4 regions of the Cohnella abietis genome follow, and region 1 is predicted to be linked to each of the others. Evidence: riboswitches for the same ligand, from Rfam matches in the RefSeq annotation. Region 1 holds a riboswitch; each other region holds the start of a gene.
What was found. A riboswitch is a leader RNA that binds a small molecule or an ion and turns the genes downstream of it on or off. The one in region 1 is predicted to bind cyclic di-GMP.
Positions count from the first base shown of each region.

Region 2: another riboswitch for cyclic di-GMP. It lies ahead of KCTCHS21_RS28720 (FapA family protein); the one in region 1 lies ahead of KCTCHS21_RS12450 (transglutaminase-like domain-containing protein).
Region 3: another riboswitch for cyclic di-GMP. It lies ahead of KCTCHS21_RS23145 (PilZ domain-containing protein); the one in region 1 lies ahead of KCTCHS21_RS12450 (transglutaminase-like domain-containing protein).
Region 4: another riboswitch for cyclic di-GMP. It lies ahead of KCTCHS21_RS03760 (transglutaminase domain-containing protein); the one in region 1 lies ahead of KCTCHS21_RS12450 (transglutaminase-like domain-containing protein).

Region 1 is NZ_AP019400.1:2,936,480-2,940,904, reverse strand. It holds gene KCTCHS21_RS12455 (polysaccharide deacetylase family protein) at 1-1,312, opposite strand, end outside; gene KCTCHS21_RS12450 (transglutaminase-like domain-containing protein) at 1,607-2,413, opposite strand; cyclic di-GMP riboswitch class I at 2,427-2,506, opposite strand; cyclic di-GMP riboswitch class I at 2,569-2,649, opposite strand; gene KCTCHS21_RS12445 (class D sortase) at 2,720-3,388, opposite strand; gene KCTCHS21_RS12440 (collagen binding domain-containing protein) at 3,501-4,425, opposite strand, start outside.
Region 2 is NZ_AP019400.1:6,548,262-6,552,686, reverse strand. It holds gene KCTCHS21_RS28730 (cold-shock protein) at 62-262, shown strand; gene KCTCHS21_RS28725 (branched-chain amino acid aminotransferase) at 441-1,508, shown strand; cyclic di-GMP riboswitch class I at 1,665-1,751, shown strand; gene KCTCHS21_RS28720 (FapA family protein) at 1,947-3,806, shown strand; gene KCTCHS21_RS28715 (HD-GYP domain-containing protein) at 3,854-4,425, shown strand, end outside.
Region 3 is NZ_AP019400.1:5,211,935-5,216,359, reverse strand. It holds gene KCTCHS21_RS23155 (class I SAM-dependent methyltransferase) at 1-267, shown strand, start outside; gene KCTCHS21_RS23150 (histidine kinase N-terminal 7TM domain-containing diguanylate cyclase) at 443-2,101, shown strand; cyclic di-GMP riboswitch class I at 2,185-2,272, shown strand; gene KCTCHS21_RS23145 (PilZ domain-containing protein) at 2,539-3,246, shown strand; gene KCTCHS21_RS23140 (IS4 family transposase) at 4,080-4,425, shown strand, end outside.
Region 4 is NZ_AP019400.1:932,432-936,856, forward strand. It holds gene KCTCHS21_RS03750 (phytoene desaturase family protein) at 1-678, shown strand, start outside; gene KCTCHS21_RS03755 (hypothetical protein) at 675-1,301, shown strand; gene KCTCHS21_RS03760 (transglutaminase domain-containing protein) at 1,291-2,409, opposite strand; cyclic di-GMP riboswitch class I at 2,490-2,576, opposite strand; gene KCTCHS21_RS03765 (methyl-accepting chemotaxis protein) at 2,845-4,425, shown strand, end outside.

The DNA.
Region 1 (4,425 bases):
TCTCTTTTACAATGAAATCTGCCGTGTTATTTGAATCCCAGTCAAAGGTTGTTACATCATAAAGTGCAATATTTGGATAGCCTGCTGCCGCAACTATCCGTGCTGTCTTATCATCTATTTCTCCTGTTGGAGGCCTGAACAGCATTGTGGGCTGTTGCTGAATCGCTTCCGTAATAACCTGATGAGCTTTAACCACTTCTTCTTGCAATTCTTCTGGTGTCAATTTCGTAATGACTGGATGACTATAGGTATGACTAGCAACCTCATGCCCGCCTTCTATGATGGCTCGTGCCAAATTAGGGTTAGCTTCCACTCCTTTTGCACGTAAAAAGAATGTCGCTTTTACCTCTTTCTCAGCTAAAATATCCAAAATTTTATTTACAGTATAATCTGTACCCCAATCATCAAAGGTTAACGAGATTTCTTTCTTACTCGTCTCCTTTCTGAAAATAAGATTATACTTAGTATCTTTATAATTTAGATTAGCTTTTGCTGCATCGTATCCCTTGATCATTTCTAAAGGTTTTTTCTCTCCGCCAAGCTCCATTAACTTACTTAGAGGAATAAACTCATAGCCCACATCTGAAGCAGCCTTGACGAAGATTGGAATATCATCAACGACATCCATAATTTCTTCTGTATCTATATTAATAATGCCCCCACGATTAATATATTTTCTTACATATTGGCTTTTTTCTTCAGGGCTTTCTCCCTGCCAGTTATGTAGAAAGAAGCTGTATACAATTAAGGAATCCAGACCATTGTGCGCAGTTGCTAAAAGAACATCATCATTGTAATGCCCCGATTTTGTTCTGACATAACGGGGTGTTTTCCCTGTCGTCTTTCTAATAATCTCATTGCTTAAATGAATTTCTTTATAAATTTGTTCATAACTAAGTTTAGTCATATCTAATCGACTCAAAGTATTGTTCTCAATTTCGTGTCCTCTAGAAACAATTTCCTTCACAATATCCGGCTCTTCCGCCACTCTCATTCCAGGAAGAAAGAATGTTGCCTTTATGTGATAAACATCCAGTTCTTTCAATAGACGAATCATAGTAGCTTCGTCCCCCATACCACTAAAGGTTAGAGCCAGTTCCCTTTTAGCGGTGTAAACATTTGAAATCGCTTTGCTCATCTCACCATTATAGGGAGCAATTTCGGTATCTTTTGTCTCTTTAACATCGTCCGATGAGGTTCCACTCCCTCCGAACAAACCGCAACCCGATAACAATGTCAACACCAATAAAGCTATTAATAGTTTCGTATAGATTTTTTTATAGTTTGATGTCGAAGTCCAATTTCTTATCATTCTATTGCTCCTTCTGCAACTGTGCTCACCTTAATATTAGTCAAAATTCAACATTGTTACATAAAATTTTTACTTCTCATTGTTATTAATTTACTTACCAACATTAAATAGGTCTTTTTTACTAATATCAATATACTGATATACTACTATTTTACTATCAACTGTACAACTGTGACTTATTGTAACAATCTCATCTGAACAAATTCTATAATTTTTATAAAGAGATGTGCAATACAATAAAACCACCTCCTCTAAATCAGAGAAGGTGGTCCATATAATTCAAGCTTACTGATATTAGTATACTTTCGCTGCTACATATTTGCTGGAATCCTTATTCATGGTTACTGCTTTTTTGCCCGACAGAGCAGCATCAACAGTAGTATCAATAGTAATCCATTTGCCGTTGATGTACACATTGTTCCAAGCATGATACTCTTTCACATATTCAGATGTTCCCATTACAAGCTTCGTTGGAATCCCTACACTCCGTGTCATCGCTGCGAATAGTGTGGAATAATCATAGCAGATACCTTTTTTCGCCTTAAACACGTTATCAATGTTAGGAATATAATTAGAAGTAACGTTTTTAGCTAAGTTAGAATCATACTTGATCTCACTAATGATGAATTCATAGATTGCTTTTACTTTTTCTTCATCTGAAGCTTTATTCTTGGTTAGTTCAGCAGCTTTTTTAGTTGCCAGCTCTGATTCATTCCAATTAATATTTTGAATAGATCCTACATAAGCACTGCTAGAATCCTGTAAGTTCAAAGTAATATCTTTCGATTGAAGAAGCTTGTATTTGGTTCCTGAAGTGTTTTGCAACACTGAAATATTGTAAGTACCATTATCGGACTGTAAGGAAAAATATTCAAACTTGTTAGATTGATTTAAGTCATACGTGTAAGTAGTGTTGCCCTTCTTAATGAGAACTTTTAGCTTACTTCCCTTAGTAATATCATAAGATACTCCAACTAATCCTGAGTCTAGCTTTGTTTCATCCAACCAGTTGTCTGAGTTGCCCTCTGCTGCATAAGTACTAGCTGCACTAAACAGGGATATGAAGCATACGGCAATCAATATGAGAAATGATCTACGCATGAATAATCTTCCTTTCGGTAACTGGCTACCATCCTTGCGGAAGGCCCTTTAGCTTTGCGTCCCTACCTTTCGATAGGTTTGCCATTATCGTGTAAGTGTTTATTCATAGTGCAGATAGAGCCTGAACTACGATTATATAAGAAAAAGCCAATTCTTTCGGGAGCTGGCTGCCATCCTTACGGGAAGGCCCTCTAGCTTTGCGTCCCTACCTTTCGATAGGTTTGCCTTTGTCGAGCTTTGTCTTATAGGTTAAATTTAACAGAGTTTAATGAAAGAAGCAAGCGAATTGTTGACTATTAATACGAATTATAGCTTAGCTTGAACAATTAATCTCTTAGTTGGATTAATAACGGGATCACATGTAATTAAAGTAAGAATTTTGTCTCTATCGTTCCGTCCTAATACAGAGATATCCGTAGGCTCTACTTTCAATATATTAAATACGGTATAGACGAATTGCTCGTCATTAACCTTTACAGTGATTTCATCACCGACCTCTAATTCATTTAACCTATTAAAAAGTCTACCCTTTGTATGAGCTCTATGGGCCGCTATAGCTGCATTACCAATCTCACCAAGCTTAGTGGTCTCCTTCAGATGAACTGCTGAGAATTTCATATTCTCATTCGTTGCACCTTCTAGTATAGGAAGCTTTACTTTTATTTTTTTGATTTCAATGATTCCAATTGGCGGGGGGGTATTTGCAGCACTAGGCTCCGGAGTGGATTCCGTTTCAACTGGTGGAGATTCTACACTCTCTGTCTCTGGATCAGATCCCTGCATTAACAATTGTGTTAAATTATCGTTTTTCAATGCTAATTGATGATCAAAGTCATTTTCGTTTGTAGCAGAAATAGCTTGTTCCATTTCGGTTAACAGCTGCTCTTGTTTCCAGTCATAATGCCATTCTCGTAATATTGGAAATAATATAAGGCCAAACCCAACTATAAATAATAGTAAAGCTAACTTTCTCATAATAATTTACATCCTCCTTCCGTAATGGGTTCATTAATGATTCCTATACCTTCGAATGGATAAGGACTGTCGAGAATTCTCGACAGTCCTACCACTGCGCGCATGTTGATTATTATTTACGTGAAGAACGTCTCTTGCCAAAAAGAATAGCTGCTGTAACAACTAGACCTAAGCCGACCAGCTGCAGAGGAAGATTACTTTCTTCTCCAGTCTTTGGTAGATTTTTGACGCCACCAGGAATGTCAATTCCGCCTAATGGCACATCATCTACATTAATATCGTAGAAGGTTTCCTCTTTATTACCATCTTTATCTGTAACAGTGATTGAGAAGGTATCTTTACCGGTAAACCCTTTTTTAGGCGTGTACTTCCAGTTGCCGTCTTTATCTACTGTTACTTTTCCATTCTCAGGCTTCTTACCGACTTCAGTCTTGCTACCTGTTGGAACTTTAACGGTACCTTCTTTAGGTGTATCCTTAGGAGTTATTTCAACCTTCTCGATAGGCTTTGGCGTTGATCCTGGCGTTGGTGTCGACCCTGGCGTTGGCGTCGGCCCTGGCGTTGGCGTCGGTCCTGGCGTTGATGTTGGACCTGGCGTTGGCGTCGGTCCTGGCGTTGATGTTGGACCTGGCGTTGGCGTCGGTCCTGGCGTTGGTCCTGTAGTCACAATTTTTTTGTTTTTCACTGTTAAAGATAAAATGTTATTAGTAGAATCAACCTTGACAGGATACTCTGTCGGGTCAAGCTCATAACCATTTGGTGCTACAGTTTCCTTAAGAATATAATCACCGGATAATAGCTTCTTAAATATAACTACACCATTATCGCTTGTCGTAAGAGTGTTAATTAATATAGGTGCTGCGTTTGTTTTGCGATATAGCGTAAACGTAGCATCTTTTAGTAAAGTCGCAACGTTCGCTTCATCTACTTTCGTAACAGTCAGTTCACCACGTACACCACTGCCTGTTCCCGATCCTGATGAAACACCTACGATTATTTCAGTAGCAGTAGGGGAAATTACACTTTGAACATTAGAA
Region 2 (4,425 bases), 3.4 Mb from region 1:
AATGTGTGATTTTTGTTTGAGCGAAAAAAACATGTTAATAACTTTATGGAGGTTTTCAAAAATGGAACAAGGTACAGTGAAATGGTTTAACGCAGACAAAGGATTTGGATTTATCGAAGTAGAAGGTGGAAATGACGTATTCGTACATTTCTCCGCAATTCAAGGCGACGGTTACAAATCCCTTGACGAAGGCCAACGCGTTGAATTCAACATCGTTCAAGGCAACCGTGGACCACAAGCAGAAAACGTTGTAAAACTGTAAGCTTTATAACGATAGAGATGCCCCTAACCTTCTAGGTTAGGGGCATTTTGTCGTTTCTTGACTAAATCATACTAATATCCCTTTGGAGTTCGGCACTCTTTATGGTAACCTGTTTAGTATTAGGTAAAGCATAGGATCGAGGCAATAATAACTGACGAATTAAGGAGAAGATGTTTGAATGGATCTCAATATTTCGGTGGAGCTAACCTCTGCTAAGAAACAAAAACCCGAAATTGATCAGCTTAGCTTTGGGAAGTATTTTACGGATCATATGTTTATTATGGACTATGATGCAGGGAAGGGCTGGCACGATCCGCGTATCATTCCGTATCAGCCCATTTCGTTGGATCCAGCAGCAAAGGTTTTCCATTACGGTCAAACCGTGTTTGAAGGAATGAAAGCATATAAGACGGCTGAGGGCCGCATTCTGATGTTCCGTCCCTATAAGAACCTACAGAGGCTCAATCGTTCCAACGCCCGTCTAAGCATTCCTGCCCTCGACGAGAACGTAATAATGGAGGCGTTAAGAAAGCTTGTTCTAGTGGATGAGGAATGGATTCCGGACGAGCAAGGCACCTCACTCTATATTCGACCGTTCGTTATCGCGACACAAGCTACGCTGGGAGTATCTCCATCCGAGCAATATCATTTTATGATCATCCTGTCACCGGTCGGCTCTTATTATGCAGAAGGAATCAATCCAGTTAGCATCTTCGTCGAGTCCGAGTACGTTCGTGCTGTGACAGGCGGAGTAGGAAATGCCAAGACTGGCGGAAACTACGCGGCAGGACTTAAAGCGCAGCAGGAAGCTACTGACAAAGGATATTCTCAGGTGCTTTGGCTTGATGGTGTACATCGGAAATACATCGAGGAAGTCGGGAGTATGAATGTCTTTTTCAAAGTAGGCGGCAAGGTCATTACTCCAGCATTAAATGGAAGCATATTAGACGGGGTAACGAGGGATTCGGTTATTCAGCTGCTGCGGTATTGGGATATTGAGGTTGAGGAGAGAGCGATCTCGATTAATGAGCTAGTTGAAGCTTATCGTAATGGTACGTTGGAGGAAGCGTTCGGGACAGGGACAGCTGCAGTTATTTCTCCAATAGGGGAATTGAATTGGCAAGGTGATAAGCTTGCGCTCAATGAAGGTCGGACCGGGCCGCTCTCCGCTAAAATATATGATTTCATGACGGGCATACAAAGAGGAACATTGGAAGATCCATTTGGTTGGGTTGTGAAACTCTAAGCAATTTATGAGCTAAAATCGACAATATCATACAATTATCGATCAGGCTATTGAAAAGAGTGCGACTATAATCTTATAATGAAGGTAAGAATACCTAATATAAGGTATTAAATTGAAAATTAATTAGTCATAAAGTATATACAACAATGATCCGCATACACGAAAAGGCAAACCTTTCGAAAGAGGGGGACGCAAAGCTATGGGCCTAAGGAACTAACGTTCTAAGGTTGCCAAGCCGTCGAATGGAGCGTAGGCATCTTCCATTCTGGAGGATGTCTTTTTTTAGTTATTCGGACTGAAAAAGTTTCTCACATATCCATTTCTGAATAACCTCAGACATATACATTCTTTCGCTATCCAAAAGACAGCGAAAGCTGTTTATGCGTGTACGCTTAACCGGCAGGCTTCTATTAGTTTGCGATTTGAGAGGTGCTTTACTTGAAGAAACCGGTTTCCGAAACCGAATTGAAGAAGCTAATCAATCAATTAAATCTGGAAGAGTCTTCACGAAGTCATGAAACGGGTGATGAAGTAGGAGGAGTGGAAGCCCCGCTTAATAAGAAGAAGCAGGATGGGTCGATCCACGTTATGAATCAGCGGATTACCGTTCAGAATCCAATCCATGGGGGAGAATATGCTGTCATTAACCCTATGAGCCCAGTCAGACTGTTTATTAATGATAAGGAAATTTATCAGGAATCGAAAGTGACAGCAGAGGATCGAATATCCTGGGAAAATGAAGAGCAGCCCCTATTTGAGATAATTATCTCGGATGACAAGCTCGCAGCTTACTTACACCTTCATGCTAAGGCGCGCTATTCCTGCCGACTTGTTGATGATGGACCGGCCCAGCAGCTGACTGTAAGAGTCGCAGAGGACATAGATATTGTACTGAAGACGGTGCAGCTTGGCGATGTTATTAGCAAGCTTGAGGCGATGTCCATTAAAGCGAGAATCGAATTCGCTGTTATCCAGCAAGAGCTGTTAAACCCTACTTTCCTGCCCGTAGTCGTGGCCAGTGGCAAAGAGACCATTCAGGGCAAGGACGCACAGCTTGAAGTTTATTTTCCCCAGCAAGTGGAGAGTGAATTTTTTGAGGTGGACGGGACTATCGATTTCCGCGACCATCTACGAATTCCATCCATTCGTAAAGGAGAAATGATGGCGAAGAAAATTCCTATGCTGGACGGGACCGCTGGGTATGATGTGCTAGGCTGTGTTACGGTGCCCAGCCCGCCCAAGGACCTCCCCATCATGGTGAAAGCGAATGTCGAGCTTATGCCAGATGGCTCCGTCGTGGCGCGGACACAGGGAAGGCCAAGGATAACGGGAAGTAAAATCAAAACTCTCGATATCTCTACTTCTTATGTTATTTCAGGGAACGTAGACATCAAGACGGGCAATATCGTGTTCTCCGGGGATGTTATTGTTTACGGAGATGTAACAGACAATATGATTATAGAATCTCTCGGTAATGTTTATGTCTATGGCAACGTATATAGCTCAACGATTACAGCCACGGGAAGCATTAATGTGAGAGGCAATGTTATTGCGAGCAAGCTTTACTCCGGTTATTTTGGCGTATTGTTTAATAGACTCTATCATTCTTCTAAGCAGTTGTGCGATTACATAGAGAAGCTATTGTATGCTTCCAAGCTACTTGTACAAGCTTTGGAGTCGAAGAAGCAAGAGGTTTCTTATGGACAGATTGTGAATCTGCTCATGGAAACTAAAATGATGGAAATCCCTGATGCCATCAAGGAGCTTCTCGCTGTCATTGATAATATCCAGCAAATTAAACAAGAGGAATATGTGAAGCTAAAGGAGGTTGCGGAAATTTTCTCGCAGCCGACTAAGATCGTCGAGATGGCAACATACGGGTTTGTTCAAAGCTTCCTAGAATTACTTAAGGTAACCCATGACGAAATTGAGAGAATGCAGGAGGCATATGTAGAAATTAGTATCAATCAGTGCCATAACAGCGAGCTGAAGTCCAATGGCGACATTGTCATCCATCGTGACGGTGTACTGTTGTGCGATCTATACGCCGCAAGGAATATTATTTTTGTCCATCAAAGCTCTATGTGCAGAGGGTCCCAGCTTGAAGCAGGAGACAGCATAATAGCTCAGATTATCGGTGGACAGACGGGCGCCAATACGGTGCTAAAGGCAAGGCGGAAGATTCAGGTGAAAAAAATGTATGCTGGTCGGGTTTGCATAGGTAAATATTGCAAGGATATCTTTGAGCCTGTCGAAAACACGACTTTCGATATCCAGGCACTGAAGAAGCAGGTATAGACCACCCGAGTGAAGTCTGATAACGGAAAGTGGTAGGTGGTATAGATATGGATGATCCGCAGCAGGAGTCTTTCTTGAATATGCGAGTAAACAAAAACATTTACAACGACATAGGAACCTTAATTATCCCGAATCATAGGGTGTTAACAATCAAAGATATCGATCGGCTTGCTCAACAGAACATCGTATTGTCAGATGATGATGTAGAGCCAGTATCCATTCTAGATTTAATCGATTCTGCGATAAAAGAAGTTAGGGATTTGTTTGACAAAGCGAGAAATTACGGCAGCGTTCCATTTGCTGACGTACGTGACAGAATTATCCCGATAATCATGTTCATGAGCAATCACCCGAATTTGAGTGAAATTCTGGTCCACTTAGAGGTTCATGATGAGTATGTATACAGACATAGTATAGGCGTCGCATTGTTATCTAAGCTAATTGGCAAAACCCGCGGTTTAAATGAAGCGGAGCTGCTGGAGCTCACTACGGCGGGATTTCTTCATGATATCGGGAAAGCTAAAATACCGGGAGCTATTCTTAATAAGCCGGGGAAGCTGACGGAAGAGGAATTCAAGGTAGTGAAGGAGCATTCTGTCTACGGGTATGAAATTCTCAA
Region 3 (4,425 bases), 2.3 Mb from region 1:
TCTCAGCCGATTTTAAAGCCGTTACTTAAGCATGGCATTCTTAAGGAGCGCTTTTCCGCATTGGTTACAGATGCTATTCGCGCTAATCTTCTCGAATTGGCTGGTTACCGAACGCAATTGCTGGAGTTTATCGATATGGAGCACACGCCCAAAAATATTCTTATACGCGCTGTAAAAGCTAGGAAGACGGATCTAGAAGAGGTAAAACAGGAATACGTAAAATTCAGGGACTTTTTGGGTGTTTCCCCTTTTATGGAAAAACAATGAGATAAATATGCCTAAAGTCACGAGTTGCAGGTTAAATAGTCCTTGAATTGATTTAAAAATTGCATAAAACCGATTCTTTTGACGGATAACCTGTTGTAGATAAAAGCAGCACTATGGTAAAATCAAGCAGAGCCTGTCCTAGTTTTTACTATAGCCCTTTTGTGAAAAGGTGAATATGTTGGGATTTCAATGGACGGATTTTACCCTATTTGTATTGCTTTTCATGTTATTCGTAAGCGTAATCGCTTTTAATAGAATCACTCAAACTCATAAGGTATATTTAGCCTTTCATTTTGTGATGATGCTTTGGCCTTTGGGCCAGTTTGCTGTGAAGATGACCGACTATACGCAGTTCCAGCTTTTCTTCATTAATACTTCATTTGTAGCGATGGGGCTGCTGGGGCCAGGCTGGCTTATTTTCGTTTTTTTCCTCACCGGGAGGGCAGCTCAGCTAAAAGCCAGTCGTACTTTATTGTATCTTCTTCCAGCAGCGCTATGTATAATCGGAGCTTTGTGGAATCCGAATGGATTGTTTATGTCCCCTGTAGCCGGCAATTACTTAGAACGTGTTTATGGGCCGTTATTCTGGTTGCTTGTTCTCGTTCAGTTCGCCTATTTCTTTACCGCTTTAATGAGTATGTTCCATGCTCTCAAAACAGTCAGCTCCGTTAATCAACGTAAGCAGCTTGGAACCGCTCTTATCGGTATGTTCGTTTTAACCGGGTTTGGGCTTCTCGATGTGCTTATTAACGTACTCTTGTCGCAATGGCTTCCAATTGTTCCTGGACTGCTGGCGTCGGGCATTTTATTGTCTGATTTATGCTTTGTTATTGCTATCTATCGATTTGGAATGTTTGATATTCTAAGTATGGCACAGCGTGATATATTCGAGCATATGACTACCGGTATTATCGTTGTAGATGAGAATGACAAGGTACTTGAGGTTAATCGCGGAGCTTCTCCTTTCGTGCAATCAGCTAAAGGGGAAATTTTCGAGATGGACAGATTTCTTGCTCCGTTACAGGCTCAAGGAGAGGTCTATGAGTTTCTGTACCGCTACTTGCATCATCCCTATGAGAAGATGCAAATGGAATTTTCTCTACCGGAAAATGGTGGCCGGCATGTATCTATTCAGATTTCGCCAGTGGTGGACGACCGCAAGACGTTGCTGGGACGTATTATTACGTTTCATGACGTTACAGAGCTTCGCAAGCTTGTCGTGGAGATGAATCGCAAAAATGAAGCACTGCACGAACGTAATTTGGAATTGATCACGATACAAGAGGAGCTATTCCGAGTCAATCAGAAGCTGGAGCAGATGGCTGTAACTGATGGGCTAACAGGCTGCTTTAATCGTAGGTATTTGATGCAGCAGTTGGAGCATGAGGTACTGCTCAATATGAGATATCAAATCCCATTTGCTATTGTTCTTTTTGATATTGATCATTTCAAACAGATTAACGATAAATACGGTCATCTTGTAGGTGATGAGGTTCTACGAAGCACTGCAGATATCGTACGTACAAAGCTAAGGAGAACAGATATTCTAGCAAGATACGGTGGAGAAGAGTTTACGATCTATTTGCCTCATACGAATCGTGAGCAGGCGGAGCTATTGGCGGAAAGAATTATGATTGCTGTCGGTGATAATTGGGTGGACGCAGGAACGGAAAAGGTTCATGTTACGATTAGCATGGGGGTTCTATCCGAAACTAGTGAAGATTTATCCTTTGATGATCCGAAGGAATATATGCGTGAGGTATTTTCCAGTGCAGATTCAGCATTGTACAAGGCAAAGAATGAGGGACGAAACCGTGTTGTTATGGCACTATAGGGAACGATCGTTCCTATGGTTTACTAGAAATAAATGTTACTAACTTTCTTACATTATGATACAATCATGATAATAGATTATCGGATTATTAAGGGCAAACTTGCTGAAAAGCAAGGACGCAAAGCCACAGGGTCTAATGTTCGCAAGAACGATGACAGCCTGGCTGCCGAAGGTCCCTAGGGACACATAAGGCGAAACAGGCTGCTTCCATCTGGAGGTCGCCTTTTTTTGTGCGATTAGAAAGCTTGGTAGCTCGATACAAACGTATACTACCGTCCCAAGGACGGTGAAGCCGTTTTACTTGAACAATTAGAAAGTATAAGTTTTGAATTCCTTATACTCATCTAATCGCTCGATACAAACGTATACTACCGTCCCAAGGACGGTGAAGCCGTTTTACTTGCATTAAACAATGTTTGAGAGGTGGTTTGGCGGGAATGACATATGACGATGACAACAATGCAGCTGGATCCGAGCTGGATAAGGATTTACTCCCGTTAAATATACTACTTCACTGTAGAACCGTGGTAGAAGGCAAGAGCTTCCTGACTACTGGAGTAATGACACATGTAGAAGGTGAGCTTTTCGAGGTTGAGGTTCATGAGTATGAGCAGTTTGAGCTTGGCGAAACAGTTAAACTGACGATTTACTCGCCAGCAGGGATACAGTCTATGTCTTCTGTTGTATTCGCTAAATATGAAGGTGCAATTGCACTGCTTCAGCCGCCGGATTTAAGCAAACGTTTCAAGGAGAGACGAGAGCATCCAAGAGTAGAAATTGCCGGTAATGCTCATATTGTGCAAGTACTTAAAGATTCCGGAGAAGTGCTTCCGTTAAACCAAACTGCTGAGCTTATCATTCAAGATATTAGCATTTCGGGTATTAGCTTTTCAGGAAAGTATGAGCCACATTTTGCTGCTAAATCAAAGCTGAGGGCAAATGTGCACATTGGGATTGGGTTTAGCTGTGAGCTTGAAATCATTCGTAGCGATCGACAAGAGGATGGCGTTCTCTGTGGTGCCAAAATGCATGTTCTGGAGCCGGAAATGCTTCGTCCATTACGGGCACTCATTTTAAGACAACAGGTTGAGAAGCATGCTAAGACTCGCCGGGACTTAGGAAAGAAACGGATTTTTAACGGTTGAGTTAAGTGGAAATCGATAAATAACAGTAGAGAAGATCGGATGATTGACAGGCCTGCGCAGAGGCCTGTTTTTTAGTTTTGAGAGATTGAGAAGCTCGGCATCCATTCCTGCAACCTACGTATTTGGTGTGACGTTATACTAAGTAGAGAAGAGCGGAGGTACCGACTAAATCTTGGGATTGGCGTCGTATGCTGAAGAGTTAGGCGGAGGTACCGACTAAATCATGGAACTGGAGTCGGTATGCTGAAGAGTTAGGCGGAGGTGCCGACTAAATCATGGAACTGGAGTCGGTATGCTGAAGAGTTAGGCGGAGATGCCGACTAAATCTTGGAATTAACGTTGTATGCTGAAGAGTTAGGCGGAGATGCCGACTAAATCTTGGAAATAGCGTCGTATGCTGAAGAGTTAGGCGGAGATGCCGACTAAATCTTGGAATTAGCGTCGTAGGGTGGAGAGATAGGCGAAGGTACCGACTAATTCTTGAGATTGGCGTCGTATGCTGAAGAGATAGGCGGAGGTACCGACTAATTCTTGAGATTGGCGTCGTATGCTGAAGAGATAGGCGGAGATGCCGACTAAATCTTGGGATTGGCGTCGTAGGGTGGAGAGATAAGCGCAGGTACCGACTAAATCTTGGAATTAGCGTCGTATGCTGAAGAGTTAGGCGGAGATGCCCAGTAGCATTGCATTAAATTTTCAGCAGGTTGTCAAGGTTACTCCAGCTAAGTAAAATGTGCTAAATTTGTATGATTTTATTTAATCAGACAATAAAAAAGCTCCTATAATTAGGGGAGAGGGTGTCCTGTCCAAATCCTAATTAAAGGAACTTCCGCATGGACAAGAATACTACAAAATCGGTCATAACGGAATACCTTTCCCCGTTAAACCACAATTTTTTATTGGCTTCCATTCAGAGTCGCGGGTTAGATCGTTACGTCAAAAAGCTTCATACGTTTGTTGCCTTACAATTGTTCGTGTTTGCCCAATTGATGCAAACCCCATCTTACGCCAGTCTTAGCTTGCTTTTGAATACAAACAGGAAGCTTCAAAAGACAGTTGGTCTCTCCTCCATTAGTACGGCGCAGCTCTCTCGTAAATGGCGCGACTTAGATCACTCTTTTCTCGCTTATGTGTTTAGCAACATCGCAGGGCAAGCGACCAAAAAATTCGGTTCTGCGA
Region 4 (4,425 bases), 2.0 Mb from region 1:
GTATTTGACACAATCGTTAACGCAACGGGCCTCCAATGGGACGGAAAAGCATTAGTCGAAGCTGAGACGATTGAGGGCTGGGGAGCTTTCAGAATTGATGCTATCGTATCGGAGGAACTGACTAATCAGCTGCATCAAACATTAACGAAATTAGGGCATCCGTTTGCTTGGCAGATCGTTCCAACTCAAGATCAGAAGCTGCTTCCGGAGAGTAATGGCCCCGTATATGTGACCGCTCATCCTGCCGCTAATGATGATAATCAGGAACGCGCTAGGGAGATTCTGCTCACCATTTCAGTTCATTTACCAGCGAGAGACTGGAAGGGGAAAGAGAAAGCCGATTATAACTTGGCTAAAGAGAGTATGATTACGGCAATCGTGAGTGAGGTCGAGAAGGTTTATCCAGAATTTCGTCAGCATTTAATACATATACAGGCTGGAACACCAACGACTTATAAGAAGTATGTCGGTAAAAGCCGAGTGGGAGGCTTTCCACTTACCGTCCGTAATGCCATTCGTAAGCCTAGTGGCAGTAAGGGAGCTCATCCGGCGTTAGTGTTTGCAGGCGAGCAAGTATTCCCCGGGCCCGGAACACTCTCAGCAGCGCTAAGCGGATTTTATGCAGCCCGTGCGGTAATGGGACGGAACCCAAATAAGGCTAGGAGGATTAACCGATGAACTTGTTTCAGATGAAATCGACTACAGATGGGGTCAATCGCATGGCGGCTTACCTCGAGCATAACTATGTAAGTATTGGCTGGTCAGGCTTAGGCGACTTGGAAAATTCGAGCAGGGAGGAATTGAAGGAGCGCTTAGCTAGTGTCTATAATGTTCATGGCCAAGAGCTAGAAGCTGCATTGGAGGAGGTTAGCACCTTCGTACATGACATGACGGATGGAGATTATGTCATAGTTGGCGATGAGGACGAGGTGCATTTGGGTGATCTAGGTGATTATTTTTATGTAGGCAGTCTTGAAGCTGAAGAAGTAGATGGGAGTCATAGGAGAGGAGTAACTTGGTTAAAGAGTCTTCCTCGCTTAGAGCTGAAAGGCGAGCTGCAGCATTTGCTCAACCATTCTAGCAACGTATCGAGATTTGGTTTGCCCGTTACCTCCACTTTAATAGAAAGCTGGTTATCTAAGTCATTGGAAGAAACGGGAAATCAGATGCGAGTCGACCCGAAGCTTGTTGAGGAAGCGCTCCATATACTAAGTCAGGCTATGCGCAGTGAGGACATGGATCGTCGGGAACGGGCTGCAATAGCCATATTACAATATGCACAGCCCCGTCTTAATATTTAAGAGTTATACGAAGAAGCTTGTCGTTAGTTCCGGACCGGGTATAGTTTTCATACGTATAACTGACGCCAGAGAGCCCCTTCTGGGCGGCGAAAGCTTTTTTCATGTCGGACATAAGGGTGGCCCCTCTTGTATATCGAATAACCAATTCCTTCTGGCGTTTGCTTACCGCTGCGGTGATTTTGTCTGTTAGACTCTTTAAGCTTGTTGCTGTATAGGCGTCGGTGAGATAGAGATAACCCAACTGCTCGTATAGCTTATTATAGAAGGCTGCCTTGGACGAATCTTTTTTGGCTAGCGAGCTTAGTGTCTGATCGTACGAAGTTACAGCTTTAGGATAAAGGGAGGACCTTTCCCATCTGTGGTCTTTCTCAATCTGAGCATCCGTTAAATTGTAATAGCTATAATCCACTCTACCTTTAACATCTGGCACGGGATCATCCCAAGTCGTGTCAAGATGGTACCACTTGCCGTCTAGCTGGACTAGGTTCCAGGTATGAGCAATCCCTCGCGACGTGCCTTCAACGATTTTCACCGGAATACCAGCCTGATTCATCATCTCATAGGTCAGGACAGCGTAGCCTTGACAGACGGTTTTGCCGTTAACAAGACCATCATAAGCAGAGTGCGCGATGAGGCGGGTATCATAAGCGACGCGAGTAACAATCCAGTCGTGAATGGCTTTAACCTTCTGATGATCATTCATCCCACGGGTCAAAATTTGATCCAGTGTTTTGGCAACTATTTTCTTAACCTCATTCGTCTGAGCTAAGGTTTCCCAATAGGTAAACTGGAAAGTTATATTTGCTGTATCGTCCTCTATAGTAGCATCGTAACCAAAGGTCTTAACCGTATAATGCATATAATCGTCTGATTGAACGGCTGCGTTCAAAGTGTCTCGTATATTCTGCTTTAGAGTAGCTCTTGGTGCGGAATAAGTGACAGTAAGTGAGCTGAGACGCTCATTTAGCGCATCTATAATTTCTTGCTGAAGCTCATCCTGTGATGTCGAGCTTTCTGCTGCTCGTACTATTGAGGGCTTGAATTCTGCTGTAATGTAGCTAGTCCCTAATAGAACTGCACATGCGAGTAAAATTGATCTTATATTCACAGTGACCTAACCTCCTTCATACGGGTTAAAAATAAAACAAAAAAGACTCTATTTCCAGAGTCTGCCGCGTGTGGAATATTCGTGGCAGCCCGGCGGTCGTAACCTTGATGGTCTGTAGATCCGTAGCTTTGCGTCCTAGCGTTTCCACTAGTTTGCCTTTTATAGTTATTGCTTGCAATATACCACAATAAACGAACTATTTCGAGCAAATAGTATTTATGAATTCATTCACACAATTGACTCATAACGATATAAAACCTTTTTTTAATTGTGACAATCGTTTGGTTTTTCAGTTCAAACCCCTTATATTTAGGTATATATAACCAAACAATAGAGGCTAAGCAGCATGGAGGGAATATGATGGGATCACAAAAGGTTGGAAAGAGGCTTAAGATTACTATACGGAGAAAGCTTTTATTCGTATGTTCTTTGCTTATGGTTGTTCCTATTCTTGTTTTAGGAGGAGTAACCTACATCCAAATAACGAAAGAGACGACCACTCTGCTAGAGAACGGGCTGAAGAACAGCGTAGAGATGGCCGGTGAGGTATTAACCTCCTTGAACAATTCCGTCCGTAACGGGTCCATGACTTTGGAGGAAGCGCAGGAAAGTTTACGAGTAATTCTTTTGGGTGATAAACAGAAGGATGGACAACGCACAATTAATAAAGCGATCGATTTGGGAGAGAACGGTTATTTCTTCATTCTTGATGAAAAGGGAACCCTATTGGCGCATCCTAAGCTTGAGGGACAGAATATATGGGATAAAGAGGCCTCTGATGGGACTTACTACATACAGGACATGGTGAAAGCTGCGAAAAATGGCGGAGGATTTACGCATTATGACTGGCCTCTCCCGGAATCCACAAAGGAAGCAAGTAAAGTTGTGTTTGCGAATTTATCTCCCGAGTGGGGATGGGTTATTGCAGCGGGTTCTTATGAGCAGGATTATAACGGTGTTCAGAAGAGTATTATGAAAACAATGGTCATTACGCTCGGAATTTGTTTGCTAATAGGAAGCAGCATTCTAACGTTCTTTGCCCTTCATATCTCGCGACCTATTATACGAATTTCAGAGCAAGCGCAACGTATGGCAGATGGAGACTTAAGTGGGGAGGATGTTATTGTCACAAGCAAGGATGAGGTTGGATTGCTTACTGCCTCATTCAACAGCTTGAATAACAATCTCAAGGAGCTCGCTGGTAACCAACTGTTAAGCGCCAATGCTTTGGCATCATCCTCTGCTCGGTTATCGAATATTATCGGAGAGACAGTGCAAGCCGTTCACCAGTCTTCGCAATCTCTTTCTGAGCTTGCTATTAACAATGAAACACAAGCAGTTAGCATTGAGGAAACCTCTAGGGCAATGGAAGAGATGACGGACGGTATAGGGCGCATTGCCTCTTCCTCCACAACGACATTCGAAGCATCAGCGGCGACGTTAGAAGAAGCGGAAGCAGGTAATGAGCTCATTATGCAATCCTCTGCACAGATGAAGTCAGTGAGCCGAACAGTCGCTGATCTCAGTGCAGTCATTCATCAGCTCAACGAACGTTCCCACCAAATAGGTGAGATTGCTGTAGCGATCAGGGATATTTCCTCACAGACGAATCTTCTGGCTCTGAACGCTTCAATAGAAGCAGCCAGAGCGGGAGAGCACGGCAAAGGCTTCGCCGTCGTCGCTAGTGAAATTCGTAAGCTCGCCGAGCGCTCTGATGAATCCGCAGCACAGGTAACTGAGCTGATCGAACATATCGTCGAGGATATTACAGATGCAGGCTTAGCTATGCAGAAGGGTGAGCATGAGGTAGTAGCAGGGGCAGCCTCCATTAATCTAACAGGAGAAGCTTTTGCTCGAATTCTTGAGGCGACTCGTAGTGTCGTAGGTCAAGCTGAGGAAGCATCGGCTGCGGCAGAGGAGATGTCAGCCAGCGCTCAGGAAATTTCAGCGTCATTGCAGCAGATGGAAAGTGTTTCATCGAAATCCTCAGGAGCGGCAAATAGTATATCGGCAGTA